DNA from 2 places in the Pseudoalteromonas sp. 0802 genome. Region 1 is predicted to be linked to the other one. Evidence: predicted binding sites of a transcription regulator. Region 1 holds the regulator's gene; the other holds the start of a gene.

Region 1 (8,011 bases):
GCTCAGACGGCATTAAGTCTTGTGCACCACGTAAGCCGACAGCTTGTAATTTCATTAAAACGACAAGACGGATTAAATCTTCGCTGAGTTGAGTATGTTCACGCAAAGGAAAGGCGATATTGTCAAACACTGACATATCGGTAAATAAAGCGCCACTTTGAAACAGCATACTCATTTTGGTGCGGGCAGCATAAAGTTCCTTGCGAGTCATGCCAGGAATGCTGTTGCCTTCAAATAAAATGTCACCAGAATCAGGTTTAAGCTGACCGCCAATTAAGCGCAACATGGTGGTTTTACCAATGCCGCTTGGTCCCATGATAGCGGTAATCTTGCCTTTCGGAATGTTAAAACTCATATTTTTATATATGATTCTATCGCCCCGTGAAAAGGTTACATCCTTGATTTCTACTATTGATTGCGACAAGTCGCTCTCCATAACGTTTTTCACTAGTTTTGCCATTTTAAGGGTTTTTTAGTCAAGATGGAAAAAACAAATCGTAAAATTTTGTAATATTTTCTATCAATAAATTCTAAAGCTAGCTGCAAAGAGCTTAACGACACCTGAAATTTAGTTTCCTTGCTAAGCACGCTTTATGCTAGCCAGCCCATTCTTTTACTTATACTTTCAGGTTCGCTTTTGTTACTATTTGCAGTCATCTGTATAAGTAATGTTGGCGTATCACAATGGTGACTTCTTTTGTCATTTTAATTATTGGTTTTGCTGCACTCGTTTGGAGTGCCGATCGGTTTGTTTATGGGGCGGCTGCACTCGCGAAAAATATGGGGATCCCCACCCTAATCATTGGTTTAACCGTTGTTGCTATGGGCTCTTCAGCCCCTGAAATGATGGTATCTGCATCAGCAGCACTTGCTGATAAAACAGATACTGCGGTAGGTAATGCGGTCGGCTCTAACATTACTAATATCTTACTTGTACTTGGTGTCACAGCTTTACTACGCCCTCTTTCAGTATCTTCAATGACACTTAAACGTGAAATGCCGCTGGTACTGTTAATCTCAGTAGCCGCTTGGTATGTGTTCTCAGATAACTATTTTTCGTTCGCTGAAGGCATTGCCTTGATGATTGCTTTTGCTGTGTTTATTGGTGGTTTAGTTATTGTATCTCTGCGTGCTAAAAATCAAGATGACCCATTTGTTAGCGAAGCATGTGAAGACGTTCCGAACGATGTAAGCACTAAATCTGCCGTGTTTTGGTTAATCATCGGCATGATTTTATTACCAATTAGTTCACATTTTTTAGTTGAATCAGCCGTTGATATCGCAAAATATTTTGGTCTATCAGACCTTGTAATAGGCTTAACCATTATTGCTATTGGTACCAGCTTACCAGAGCTGGCAGCCTGTATTGCAGGGGTATTAAAAAACGAAGACGATTTAGCGCTTGGTAATATCGTTGGCTCAAACATTTTCAATTTACTCGCCGTATTACCACTTGCGGGTATTATCAACCCATCAATTATTGACCCTTCTGCGGCAAACCGCGATGCACTTATCATGATTGCAGCAACGATTGTATTGATTGCCATGTCATTGAACTTTAAAGGTGCTCGTCGTATCAATAGAGTAGAAGGTGGCTTCTTGTTAGTCGCATTTATTGCATATCAGGGCTATATTTTCAGCCAAGTAGGATAATTAATGACACAACCTAGCTTTATCGCGCAGGGTAAGCGCGTACTCGAAATTGAAGCACAAGCTTTACAAGAAATTGAGCAATATATAAATCAAGATTTCGATAACGCTTGCCAATTAATGTTCCAATGTACAGGTCGTATTATTGTGATTGGTATGGGCAAGTCTGGCCACGTTGGTAATAAAATTGCGGCGACCCTTGCAAGTACTGGCACACCGGCATTTTTTGTTCATCCTGGCGAAGCAAGCCACGGTGATTTAGGCATGATCACCCGTGATGATGTGGTGATGTGTATTTCGAACTCAGGCGAAACCAGCGAAGTACTTAGCATTATCCCTGTTATCAAGCGCATTGGCGCAAAAATGATTTCACTAACAGGCAACCCAGACTCAACCATGGCCAAACTGTCTGATGTACATGTGTGCATTAAAGTAAGCCAAGAGGCATGTCCATTAGGCCTTGCGCCAACTGCAAGTACCACAGCGACCTTGGTTATGGGTGATGCAATGGCGGTTGCGTTACTTGAAACCCGTGGTTTCACAGCCGATGATTTTGCGCTTTCGCACCCGGGTGGCAGCTTAGGTAAACGTTTATTACTTACATTAGATGATGTGATGCACGCAGGCGACGCCACGCCAATCGTGAGCGAAACCCAAAGCATTAAAGACGCACTAATCGAAATGTCAGCCAAGGGCCTTGGTATGACCGCGGTGATTGGTGAAGATGAAAAGTTAGCCGGATTATTCACTGATGGTGACTTACGCCGTATTTTAGAACAGCGCATCGATATCCATAATACGGCAATTAGCCAAGTAATGACCCGTTCATGTACAACTGCTCGCCCTGATATGCTTGCAGCTGAAGCTTTAAATATTATGGAACGTAAACGTATCAATGGTTTAATTGTGGTAGATCAAAGTAATACGCCAATTGGTGCCCTTAATATGCAAGACCTATTAAAAGCAGGAGTTCTTTAAGCAATGACATTCGCCGAGCTATACCAGCCTCTTAGCCCTGATGTGAGTCAGCGCGCACAAAAAGTAAAATTGCTAATCTGTGATATAGATGGCGTTTTTTCTGATGGCCGAATTTACTTAGGTAATGATGGCGAAGAGCTTAAAGCATTTAATACTAAAGATGGCTTTGGTATTAAAGCGCTCATTAATAGTGGCTTTGAAGTGGCAGTGATTACTGGCCGCCATTCACAAATAGTTCAGCAGCGAATGACTAGCCTAACAGTTCAGCACATTTATCAGGGACAAGAAGATAAGCTGATTGCTTATCAAGAGTTAAAAGATAAACTGGGGCTGACTGATGAACAAATTGCCTATATTGGTGATGATGGTCCAGACTTACCAGTAATGGAAAAAGTAGGGTTTGCCATTGCTGTAAACGACGCACACCCACTGATTAAAAAGCTGGCTCATTACACCACATTATTACCAGGTGGCTTTGGAGCTGTGCGTGAATTAACTGATTTACTGATGTTAGAAAACGGTAAGCCGTTAACTAGCGATGGAACCAGCGCATGAATATAGCCCGTATTTTACTGAGTATTGTTTTTGTTTGTTGCATGGTGTGGTTATGGTACCCGTACTTTAACCAATCAACAGACACAATAACTAGTGAAGACGAGATCATCGCAACACCTGATTACACCGCAGTGGCGTTAAAGCAAACAGCGTATGACGAGCAAGGCAAAATTAGTCATAAAGTGGCTGCTGCTAAAATGGAGTTGTATCAACAATTAGGGTTTACCTTTTTTGAGCAACCTATTTTTACTATTTATGGCGACCAGCAGGTTTGGCAAGTAAAAGCCAAAGAAGCCACATTGTACGAAAACGATCAGCTGATTTTTGAAGGGGATGTAGTTGCTAAAAACTTAACCCACAACGGCATGATTGAAGATATAAAAGCAGAAAACATTAATGTCGACATTGATAAAATGACCATGTTTTCTAAGCAACCTGTGACACTAACAGGACCGAATTTAAAGATTACCGGGAAAGGCTTAAAAGCCGATTTAAAAACCGAAATTGTTGAGTTAACTAACCATACACGAACCATATACTATGACCAATAAACTGAAGAAATTACTCCTGATCCCAAGCTTATTGATTGCCTTTTCGGGCGCAGCTGCCGAGCAAACTGGCGCTCAAATTAGCATTAGCTCAGATCGCCAAGTAGGTAAACTAAAAGATGGCGTTGGCATATTTGAAGGTAACGTAGAGATCGTGCATGGTAATCGTCGTATTACCGCAGAGCGCCTTGAAGCACACGGCGGTGATACCGAAGGTACAGTAGAGTTGATTATTGCCACAGGTAAGCCTGCTTACTTCGAAGAAAAGCAAGCTGATGGCACCGTAATGAGCGCTAGCGCAGAAGAAGTTCGTTATGATGTTGCAAAACGCTTCTTAACCTTAAATGGTGAAGCTGAAGTTACTCAAGCAGGTCAAAAAGTAACAGCAAAAAGCATTACCTATGATATGGCACAGCAGCTGATCAGTGCTGAAAAAGACGAAAACTCAACAGATCGTGTACACACTATTTTAGTGCCTGTTGAAAATAAAAAAGATAATAAAGGCCAACCATGAGCACATTAAAAGCAGAGCTTTTAGCTAAAAGCTACAAAGGCCGCCAAGTGGTTAAAAATGTCGGTCTTGAAGTTGAAGCTGGCAGTATTGTTGGCTTGCTTGGTCCAAATGGCGCAGGTAAAACAACGACCTTCTATATGATTGTAGGCCTAGTACCTAGCGACAAAGGTAAAATCAGTATTGATGATAACGATATCACCCTTTTACCAATGCATAGCCGTGCGCGTTTAGGTATTGGCTATCTGCCACAAGAATCGTCAATTTTTCGAAAGTTGACGGTTTACCAAAACTTGATGGCCATTTTAGAAACTCGTAAAGATCTAAATAAAACCACCCGCGAAGAAACACTCAATAGCTTACTCGATGAGTTTAGTATTCAACACATTCGTGACAGCCAAGGTATGGCGCTGTCAGGTGGTGAGCGACGCCGTGTAGAAATTGCTCGCGCATTAGCCGCTAATCCTAAATTTATCCTTTTAGATGAGCCTTTTGCTGGTGTTGATCCAATTTCAGTGTTAGATATAAAGAAAATTATTGAGCACCTAAAAAATCGTGGTATCGGTGTACTAATTACTGACCATAATGTTCGAGAAACCCTTGATGTTTGTGAAAAAGCCTACATTGTTTCTCATGGGGAGCTAATTGCATCAGGCACACCTGAGCACGTATTAGCAGACCAAACTGTACGCGATGTATATCTAGGCGAGCAATTCAGGCTGTAACCATTACGCCAGCGACTAGAGCATCTGCTAGACTTATAACAATGACAATAAATCGATAACTGTGTTTATACAGTTATCGATAACTTAAAAAGGATTGTTAGGGATACATGAGGCAATCATTACAGCTGCGCATGGGCCAGCAACTTACAATGACTCCACAACTGCAACAAGCGATTCGTTTGTTGCAGCTCAGTACATTGGATCTCCAGCAAGAAATTCAAGAAGCGCTTGATAGTAATCCCCTGCTTGAAGTGGAAGAAGCGGATTACAATGAAGAAAGCACCGGCAAGAATGAGCAAAAAGCGGAGCCTGACGATGTGCAAGTCAGCGCGTCTGCCGAAGAAGCACCTAGCGAGTACGAGCAAGAAAGTAGTGATGCTCTCAATAAAGACACCGTAAGCGATGACTTAGCAATGGACGTCACGTGGGATGAGTACATGAGTGCCGCCCCTTCAACATCGTCAGGGCCAATGCCTGAAGATGAATCTATCTACCAGGGAGCATCAACCGAAACCCTTCATGAATACCTAATGTGGCAATTACAGCTCACGCCATTTAGCCCTACTGATGAAGCGATTGCTGTGGCAATTGTAGAAGCTATCGATGACTCAGGTATTTTAACGGTAAGCTGTGAAGATATAGTCGAAAGCTTTAATCAAAATAACGATGAAGAAGAAATCGAACTTGATGAAGTCGAAGCGGTCTTAAAAAGAATTCAGTTATTTGATCCTGTGGGTATTGGTGCGCGCAGTTTACAAGAATGTCTGTGCATTCAGTTACGCCAATTCGATGCTAATACGCCATATTTAGCTGAAACTAAAATGGTTTTATCTGAGCATATCGAATTATTAGCGAGTCGCGACTATCGAACTTTGATGAAAAAGACTAAGCTTAAAGAAAACGAGCTTAAAGAAGTGATGACACTAATCCACAGCTTAAATCCTAAGCCTGCGGATAGCATAGTGCGCGAAGAGTCTGAGTACGTTATACCTGATGTATCAGTAAAAAAAGTAAAAGGTCGCTGGGTAGTCGAGTTAAACCCAGACTGTATGCCAAAGATTAGAGTGAACAGCCAATATGCGGCGATGTCTCGCTCTGTAAAATCAAGTAGCGACAGCCAATTTATTCGCTCTCACTTACAAGAAGCTAAGTGGTTTATTAAAAGCTTAGAAAGCCGTAACGATACGCTATTAAAAGTGACCAACTGTATCGTTCAACAACAACAAGCTTTCTTTGAGCATGGCCCTGAAGCAATGAAGCCGATGGTGCTAAATGATGTTGCTGAAATGGTCGAAATGCATGAATCGACGATTTCACGGGTAACAACGCAAAAATATATGCATACCCCACGGGGTATTTTTGAGTTGAAATATTTCTTCTCAAGCCATGTCAGCACCGAAAATGGTGGTGAGTGTTCTTCTACAGCAATACGCGCTTTAATCAAGAAGTTAGTCGCTGCAGAAAACTCAGCTAAACCATTGAGTGATAGCAAAATTGCAGATATATTGGCTGAGCAAGGAATTAAAGTAGCTAGACGTACAATTGCAAAATATCGTGAGTCTCTAGCAATACCTCCGTCTAATCAGCGTAAGAGTCTGATTTAGACGTTTTACATAGAAGGAAAAATGCTTATGCAACTAAATTTAACTGGTCGTCATGTAGAAATCACAGATTCATTAAGAGACTATGTAAACACCAAGTTTGCAAAACTAGAAAGGCATTTTGACCATATTAATAATGTTCATGTCATTCTAGATGTAGAAAAATTAAGCCAAAAAGCAGAAGCAACTTTACATGTAAACGGAGGCGAATTGTTCGCTTCTACAGAACATCAAGATATGTACGCAGCCATTGACTCACTGATCGATAAACTTGATCGCCAAGTCATTAAACACAAAGAGAAATTAGCTCGACATTAAATTATGAAACTAAGTTCACTTACTAACCAGGACTGCAGCAAAGCTGCGGTCCTTTTTAATAGCAAAAAAAGAATTCTTGAATATATCAGCGAACTGGCCCACCAGCAGCTTCCTCATTTATCGCAACAAGATATCCTAGATGCTTTACTCAACCGAGAAAAACTAGGTAGCACCGGCATTGGCCGAGGTATTGCTATTCCACATGGCCGAATGAGCGGCGCAGATGAGCCTCATGCATTTGTGATAGTGAGTGAATCCCCTATTAATTTTGATGCAATTGATAATCGTCCAGTTGATATTTTTGTGGCACTCATCGTACCAGATGGTGACTGTCAGCTTCACCTAAAGACCTTATCAACAATTGCTGATAGACTTAAAGATAAAGAATTTTGTAAACAGCTGCGTAGTGCTACTACCGATCAGCAACTGTTTCAGGTCATATCAGCAGAGGCATAAATGGAATTAATAATTATCAGCGGTCGCTCAGGCTCAGGTAAATCGGTCGCTTTACGAGTACTTGAAGACTTGGGCTATTATTGCGTTGATAATATTCCGGTTAATTTACTGCCTTCGCTCGTACGTAGTGTGTCTGATAACTACGATAAAATAGCGGTCAGCATCGACGTGCGTAACTTACCGAAAGAGCAGCAAGAATTTAATGATATTCTTGAGTACCTGCCAGGTTTCGCAAACCCAACACTATTCTATTTAGACAGTGATGACCAAACTCTGATCAAGCGCTTTTCAGAAACACGCCGCTTGCATCCACTATCTATTGATTCTTTGCCGCTTGATCTGGCCATTAAACAAGAAAAAATCCTGCTTGATGTGTTGATCACTCGCGCTGACTTTATGATTGATACCACTGATCTGAGTGTTCATCAGTTAGCAGAATCAATTCGCGAAAAGATTTTAGGTAAAAAAGATAAAAAGCTGATTATTACTTTTATGTCGTTTGGCTTTAAGCATGGTATTCCAAAAGAAGCTGACTACGTTTTTGATGCACGCTTTTTACCTAACCCACACTGGGAACCTGATTTAAAGCCACTAACAGGCCTTGATCAACCAGTAAAAGATTACCTAGCTAGCCACAGCATAGTGCAAAAGTTCACGTGGCAAATACAA
Region 2 (8,011 bases), on a different contig from region 1:
AACTGCTTTTCGGCACTTTCATCGACTTTAGATAATGGTTGAGAAAGGCTATCAAGTAAGCTTCTTAAGTTGGTCAGCTGCTCTTCTAAAATTGGCTTTATTTCTTCTTGGCCTTGCTCCTTACCAAGCTCAATACCTTCTTTAAAGCCAGCTTCTTTTCCCTCATGTGCGCCTTTTTCAAAACCATCTATATAGCCTTGCTCATGGCCTTGCTTTAGTCCTTCTTCGTAGGCATCTTGACGGATCTTTTCAAGCTCAGCCATTGTTAGCGACGGAATTTCAGGCTCTTCTGGCTGCTCTTCGGCCTGCTGCTTTTGCTGCTCTTTGCGATATAAGTCAGCTAAAGGCGTGCCATACGCCGTTGAGCGTCCAGCGAGTTTTGTTGTATCTTGCGTCACTTCAGGAATTGGCCAGTTTTCCAATAATTCATCAGCAGCTTCACTGGCATGTACTGGGCGTCCTGTATGAAATGAAGACTTACTCATGGCTTACAGGAACTCCTCACCACCACCGCCACCAAGCATAATTTCACCTGAGTCAGCTAAACGACGTGCCGTAGAAAGAATTTCTTTCTGTGCCGCTTCTACTTCACTAATACGAACAGGGCCCATTGCCTCAAGATCATCAGCGAGTAATTCAGCAGCACGTTTTGACATATTGCCCAAAATCTTCTCTTTTAATGCTTCGTCAGTACCTTTAATAGCTTTCATTAATACATCTTGCTGTACTTCACGTAGGATCGCTTGAATACCACGGTCTTCAACATCCATTAAGTTCTCAAAGACAAACATAAGGTCTTGGATTTGCTGTGACATCTCTTCATCGTGTTCACGGATTGAATCCATTAACTGACCTTCAACATTGGTATCTAGGTAGTTCATGATATCAGCAGCCGCTTTCAAGCCACCCATTTTCGCAGCTTGCGCACCAGCTTGACCTGCGAACTGTTTCTCCATGATTTCATTCAACTCTTGCAATGCTGCTGGTTGAACTTCTTCAAGGTTAGCAATACGCATGGTTAAATCTAAGCGCACTTTTTCTGGGAATTGCGACAAGATTTCCGCTGATTGCTCTGGCTCTAAATACGATAAAACAATGGTTTGAATTTGCGGATGCTCGTTGCGAATAATATTCGCCACTTGCTTTGAGTCCATCCACTTCAATGAATCAAGACCTTTCGCCCCTGAGCCCATAACAATTTGGTCAATAAGGCTGGCTGCCTTGTCTTCACCAAGCGCTGCTGTAAGGGCTTTTTTGATAAAGTCTTCAGACTGGAAGCCAATGGTACTGAAGCTTTGAATTTGCTCAATAAACAAATTATGGACTGCGCTAATTTTCGCTTGCGATAAATCATCTAGCGCAGCCATTGCCATACCCACTTTTTGCACTTGCTTTGGCTCTAAGTGCTTAAGGATTTGCGCAGCATCTTCTTCTGATAAGCTCAGCAATAAGATTGCCGCCTTATCCACACCGTCTAATTTATCAACATCAAACGCCGGTGGTAGTTGTTTTTGTTCTTGATCAGTCATCTTCTGTTAACCACGCTTTCACTACTTGAGAAGACAGTTCTGGTTCATTTGCAACCAATGCACGAACTGCTTTGAGTAAATCTTCATCGCCATGTAAGTCTGGCAGCTGTAGTGTACCATCACTTGAGAATCCTACAGCAGCAGAGTCAAAGTCTTTATTTAGCATATCTAGCGTGCTATCACCAATATCTACACCTGCACTTAATGCGTCTTCATCGTATTCTTCTAGTGTATCGTCTGGGTAAATTAGACGTTTCAGCATAGGTCTTACTACAAAGACAATCAGTACGATAATAACCAGTGCACCTAATGCTAAGCGTAGCATCTTCATGAACCAATCTTGCTCCCAAAGTGGAACTTCAATCGCTTCACCAGCATCTTCACGAACAAATGGCACTGTAACAACCTCAAGCGCATCACCACGCTGCATATCAAAACCAACACCGCCTTGTAATAAACGACGAATATTTGACAATGCTTCTACAGAGCGAGGAACCATGGTTGTTTCACCATTTTCACCCACCTGCGGTACATAATCAACGGCAACTGAAACACTGATACGACGAATAACACCGGTTTGCTGACGCTTATGCGAAATTGTTGTATCAAGCTCGTAGTTACGTGTTGCTTCTTTATGCGAGCGACTTGGGTTCGTTGCTGAGCCTGCTCCACCTTGGCCTGCAATTTCTGGAATATTAGAGTTAACTGGCGGCTGATTCGTTAGCGCACCTGGAATGCCCACTGCAAGACCACCGATGTTGTTTTCTTCGAACGTGGTTTCACTGCGCACTGCTGGTAAGTCTGGGTTATAACGTTTTTGTGTTTCTTCGACTGCACTAAAGTCCATGTTTAAATCGACTTGCGCGGTATAGTTACCTAATCCTACAACTGGAATAAGGATGCTATCGATTTTATTTAAGTACTCTTCTTCACGCTTACGTTCAATCTCATACTCTTTACGAGAGCGAGCAGCAAGTGAGTTTTGTGAACCTGAATTAAGTAAGCGACCATTTTGATCGGTAACAGTAACACGCTCTGGCGATAACCCTTGGACTGCTGAGGCAACAATATCAACTACTGAGTCAACTTCTTCACCGTCAAGTGTACGACCGCGTTTTAAGGTGAGCACTACCGTCGCTGAAGGTTGTTTTTCACGACGAGCAAATACGTTTTCTTTTGGAATAGCTAAAAGTACTTTGGCGCGAGTAACATTTTTTAGCTCTTCGATGGTACGTGCAAGCTGTTGCTCACGACCATGTTTTAAACGTTCACGTTCAAGGCGTTGGCTAACACCAAACCCCATGTCTTGCATGATGATGTCAGTACCTGAGCTTGGCGCTTGCTCTAGGCCTTCACGAGCCATCAATAATTTAATGTTTTGGTATTCACCTTCTTCAACAGAGATGACGTTACCATCAAGTTCGTAATCAATCTTTTGAGCGTCTAAAAAGTCCAGCGTTTGAATAAGCTCTTCCGTTGGCATTTTGCCAAGCGGACGCATATCTGGTTGACGAGCCCAAATAATAATAAAAATTGCGATAGCCAAACAGATTGCCAAAGCGATCACTAAAGTAACCTGGCGTAAAACATCTACACCGTTTAAGGCACTTAGGTAGCCTGACTTTTGCTCTTGTTGATCATCAGTATCGGTTGAGTCGATACCGCCGCCTGCTAAGGCTAGATCAGTTGATTGATTAGATTGCGCCACAATAATTCTCCACTACCTAGTTACACAGGCATGTTCATGATTTCTTTATAAGCTTCAACAAGTTTATTTCGAACTTGCACCGTAGCTTCAAAAGCGACTGATGATTTTTGCGAAGCAATCATTACGTCTGCTAAAGAAACACTGCGGTCGCCCATTTCCATTGCTGTTACTTTTTGCTTAGCGTCTTGTTGTAAGCCATTCACTGTATCAAGTGCATTGGTAAGTAAATCACCAAACTGTGCCGACGATGTTGGCTGAGTTTGAGTTGGTAAATTATTAATTGAGTTACTACGGCCTACTTCTGAAGCCATAGCTTGCATTTCTTGAAATAATGCGCTGTTTTGAACTTTCATAATACTCTCTGACAATGCAGTTTACTTATGCACTGATAAAGCACAAACCGTGCCACAAAATAAAACCAACAAATTCAATAGTTTGAATCATTAATTTTGCATGTCAGAGTTTTGACAGCAAACAAGCTCACAAAAATGTGAGCTTGTTTGAGTAACTTTTTGGAAGGAGTTTATGCAGGTAAGGCTATACCCAAGTCTCGCATTTGCGCCAGTTTATAACGTAACGTGCGCGGACTAATACCTAAGGTTTCTGCAACCTCTTTGCGCTTACCATTACAGCGCGCTAAGGTTTCTAAAATAATACGATGCTCTTTGTCTTTCAGCTCGTCTTTGTAATTACCTTGCTCACTCACTTGTGGCACGGTATCTAAATTAACTTCAACAGGTTGTTCTTGATATACCGGTGCGTTGTGTGGTGGCGTAGCGACTGGCTTGATATCCACCGTAAGCAACTCCTCAATAAAGACATCATCTTGATGAATACTATTACCATCGCATAATATCAACGCCCGTTGAATAACGTTATCAAGCTCTCGTACGTTACCTGGCCAAGCATGCGATAGCAGCTTTTGTTTCGCCCCCTCACTTAGTTGAGCAATAGGCTCTTTACTGTTCAGGCAATGACGCTCTATTAAATGCTCAGCCAATACAATAATGTCGCCAGGACGCTCTGCTAATGGTTTCCACATTAGCGGGAATACATTTAAGCGATAATATAAATCTTCTCTAAATAGGTTTTCGCTCACCGCTTCTTTCAAATCTCGGTTACTTGTAGCAAGTACGCGAACATCAAGCTCTATGGTTTTACGACCGCCTAAGCGCTCTACTTCGCGCTCTTGAAGTACACGCAGTAATTTAGCTTGCAAGCCTAAATCCATCTCAGTAATTTCATCAAGTAAGATGGTACCACCTTGAGCTTGCTCAAATTTACCCGGACAGGCTTGAATCGCGCCGGTAAACGCCCCTTTTTCGTAACCGAATAAGGTTGCTTCAAGCATGTTTTCAGGAATAGCAGCGCAGTTAATAGCCACAAAGGGGGCATCGCTACGATTTGATTTATCATGGATAAAACGAGCCAACACTTCTTTACCCGAGCCACTTGGGCCGAGTACCATGACACTGGCATCTGAACGGGCAACTTTGCTCGCGAGCTCTAATAGCTTAATACTTGATGGATCGGCAACGATTGGGCCATCGGTTTCTTTTTCCTTTTCAGGCAAATAACGACTCACCATGTTAAGAAGAACTTCTGGAGCAAACGGCTTTGCCATGTAATCAATCGCGCCTAAACGCATTGCTTCTACAGCATCATCAATAGTGGCATAGGCCGTCATCATTAATACCGGCAGCTCAGGATAATTAAGTTTAATGCTACGTAGTAGGTCAAGGCCGCTCATAGCGCCCATTTGCACATCACTAACAACCAATGAATAGCTATTTTGCTTAAGCAAGATCATCGCTTGTTCGGCGCTATCTGCAGCAACGCAATCAATACCCGACATTTCAAGGGTATCAATCAGTGCTTCTCGTAAGCCTGCGTCGTCTTCAACGACTAAAATAGAGTTAGTATTCATTTTGCCTCCGCTGACATTGGTTCTGCACTAATTGGCAAGATCAAACTAAAACATGCTCCCCCATGAGCATTATTAGTCACTTCAACCCGTCCTTGGTGCGCATTGGCGACTGAACTTACAACAGCAAGTCCAAGCCCCGTGCCTTGGCTTTTGGTAGTGTAAAAAGGTTCGAATAATTTGTTGGCATGACGTAAATCAACACCTGGGCCATTATCACTGACACTGATGCGAACACAGTTTTCGCTCGTTTCGTCACGTTCGGCACTCAGGGTTACCACAGCCTCAGAGCCAATAATTTGAATACTATTGTGGATCAGGTTTTGAATAGCACTCGCCAGAGCAGTTTTATTACCCATAATTTCAATATCAGGTTCTGGTAAGTTCACGCTAAGTTCACTGTTATTTTGTGCAACCATAGCATCAGCACCGGCTTTTACTTCATTAAGTAACTGTTGCATTGAAACGCTTTCGACAACTTGTTGCTCACCACTTTTGGCAAATAACAGCATATCGTTCACTTGGGTTTCTAAATCTTTTAAACGCGACATTAGCTTCGTATGAAAGTTGCCACGCGAGCTTTCTGGCAATCGCTTTGAGCCTAAATTTGCGGCATAAAGCATGGCAGCTGATAACGGTGTTCTGACCTGATGAGCAAGCGAAGCAACCATTTTGCCAAGCGCACTCAAGCGCTGCATATGTGCTACTCGCTTTTGTAAGCGTCTGGTTTCAGTTAAATCTGTCATTAAAATTAACTGCCCTGGCTCTGGAGCAAGCGCAGTGATATCAAGCTTAATTAATCGGCCATCTTTAAGTGATACTTCATGTCCATCATCTTGCTTTGGTCGAAATGAACGTTGAATAACGCTAAACCACTTTTCACCTTCAAGCGGCTCACCTAGCATATCAATGGCAATTTGATTGGCTTTTGCGATCATGCCTCGGCCATCTAAAACCACCACACCCGCAGGCATGGTATCAACCAAGTGGCCTAACCAACTGGCTTGTTGGCGCAGCTCACTCAACTCACCCACATACTCTTCTTGTTGTAAGCATGGGTTATATTGTTTGGCTGTGATAAATTGTGGTTTTAGGACATTTGCTAAGGCCATAATCGATACTCAAAAAATCGTGTCTACCTAGCTAAATGCACAATCCGTACCAAATTTATTTTTGTTTTATTTCAATAAATTAAAGACAAAACAACACTGACAAAAAAATGACAATCGCGAGTGAATAATGCAAAAAGAACACCATTGTCGTTGCCCATGGCTCGATACCAGCAAAGAAGATTATGTGGCCTATCATGACCAAGAATGGGGGGTCCCATTATATGATGATCACCGCTTATTTGAATTTATAACCTTAGAGTCAGCACAAGCGGGACTGAGTTGGTATACCATACTTAAAAAGCGTGATGGCTATCGCAGTGCCTTCAAAAACTTTGTTGTCGAAGAGGTTGCCAAAATGACCGAAGACGACGTCGAAAGGTTAATGCAGTTTGAAGGTATTATTCGTAATCGCGCTAAAATCGCCGCCACTATCAATAACGCGCAACGGTTTATTGAGATTCAAAAAGAGTTTGGCAGTTTCTCAAATTACCAATGGCAGTTTGTTGGTGGCAAACCATTGGTAAACGATCTTGATAAATTAGAGGATTACCCGGCTATTACTGAAGCCTCAACAGCATTCGCCAAAGATTTAAAAAAGCGCGGTTTTAAGTTTTTAGGCCCTACGACGGTGTATGCCCACATGCAGGCCTGTGGCATGGTAAATGACCATAGCAATGATTGCTTTAGAAAAGCTGAGATAATTAGTGAATATTAAAGAGATAAAACCGAGGAAGAAACCTAACGCGGCTTAGTCGCGCGTTAGGTTGTATTTCTTCATTTTTTCGACCAGTGTGGTGCGCCTAACACCTAAAATTTCTGCTGCACGTGCAACAACGTAATCATAGCGCTCTAATGCTTGGCTGATTAAGCTGATTTCAAGCTCAGCAAGATACTCTTTGAGCTCAATTCCTTCATCTGGTAATAAACCTGAGTCAGCCGTTGTTGCTGGTACATCAAGCTCTTCCTCATCATAATCACTAAAGCCGGTACTGAAAATATCGTTGAAAGCATCTCGCTCCATCAACTCTTCTGGGTACTCAGGCTCATAAGCCTCAACTTCAATATAACGATATTTAGCTGGAAGGTCTGGCACATCAACCACTTTATCTGGAAACATGATCACCATGCGCTCAACTAAGTTAGCAAGCTCACGAATATTCCCCGGCCACGCATGCTCTTTTAAGCTTTGAATCGCACGCTCAGTGAATTTGGCCGTTGTGCCACTTTGCTCGTTCACACGACGCATTAATTCTTTTAAAAGCAGAGGAATGTCGTCAGCACGCTCACTAAGCGAAGGATTTTCAATTGGAAACACGTTTAAACGATAAAAAAGGTCTTCTCGGAAGTCGCCCTTTTCAATCATTTCTTCAAGGTTGCGGTGAGTCGCAGCAATAATGCGTACATCTGCTTGAATAGGCTTAGTACCCCCTACTCGCTCATAGCTACGCTCTTGCAACACACGCAGTAGTTTAACCTGCATTTGCAAAGGCATATCACCAATTTCATCTAGAAACAGCGTGCCGCCTTGCGCTAATTCAAAACGCCCTTTTCGCGCTGATATTGCGCCCGTAAAGGCACCCTTTTCATGGCCAAATAGCTCACTTTCAAGTAGTTCGCCCGGGATAGCACCACAGTTTACCGGCACAAATGGCCCGGTATTGCGTTTAGAGAGTAAATGAACGTTGCGTGCAACAACTTCTTTACCTGTGCCTGACTCACCTAAGATCAGCACATTGGC

What was found. Region 1 encodes sigma-54, which starts transcription at its own class of promoters, with help from an activator protein. Its sites were predicted from a motif close to GTTGGCACGNNNNTNGNNT; they were not measured.
Region 2: HUS61_RS08570 (PAS domain-containing sensor histidine kinase) is a predicted target of sigma-54. The motif match lies at 6,309-6,327, and genes of this name have one in related genera.

Annotation. Positions count from the first base shown of each region.
Region 1 is NZ_JABVXE010000025.1:16,103-24,113, reverse strand. Features, by position in the region: gene HUS61_RS19520 (ATP-binding cassette domain-containing protein) at 1-436, opposite strand, end outside; gene HUS61_RS19515 (calcium/sodium antiporter) at 685-1,653, shown strand; gene HUS61_RS19510 (KpsF/GutQ family sugar-phosphate isomerase) at 1,657-2,628, shown strand; gene kdsC (3-deoxy-manno-octulosonate-8-phosphatase KdsC) at 2,632-3,183, shown strand; gene lptC (LPS export ABC transporter periplasmic protein LptC) at 3,180-3,734, shown strand; gene lptA (lipopolysaccharide transport periplasmic protein LptA) at 3,724-4,245, shown strand; gene lptB (LPS export ABC transporter ATP-binding protein) at 4,242-4,967, shown strand; gene HUS61_RS19485 (RNA polymerase factor sigma-54) at 5,075-6,571, shown strand; gene hpf (ribosome hibernation promoting factor) at 6,599-6,886, shown strand; gene ptsN (PTS IIA-like nitrogen regulatory protein PtsN) at 6,890-7,342, shown strand; gene rapZ (RNase adapter RapZ) at 7,343-8,011, shown strand, end outside.
Region 2 is NZ_JABVXE010000003.1:190,875-198,885, reverse strand. Features, by position in the region: gene fliH (flagellar assembly protein FliH) at 1-485, opposite strand, end outside; gene fliG (flagellar motor switch protein FliG) at 489-1,529, opposite strand; gene fliF (flagellar basal-body MS-ring/collar protein FliF) at 1,522-3,237, opposite strand; gene fliE (flagellar hook-basal body complex protein FliE) at 3,258-3,590, opposite strand; gene HUS61_RS08575 (sigma-54 dependent transcriptional regulator) at 3,761-5,164, opposite strand; gene HUS61_RS08570 (PAS domain-containing sensor histidine kinase) at 5,161-6,273, opposite strand; gene HUS61_RS08565 (DNA-3-methyladenine glycosylase I) at 6,401-6,988, shown strand; gene HUS61_RS08560 (sigma-54 dependent transcriptional regulator) at 7,022-8,011, opposite strand, start outside.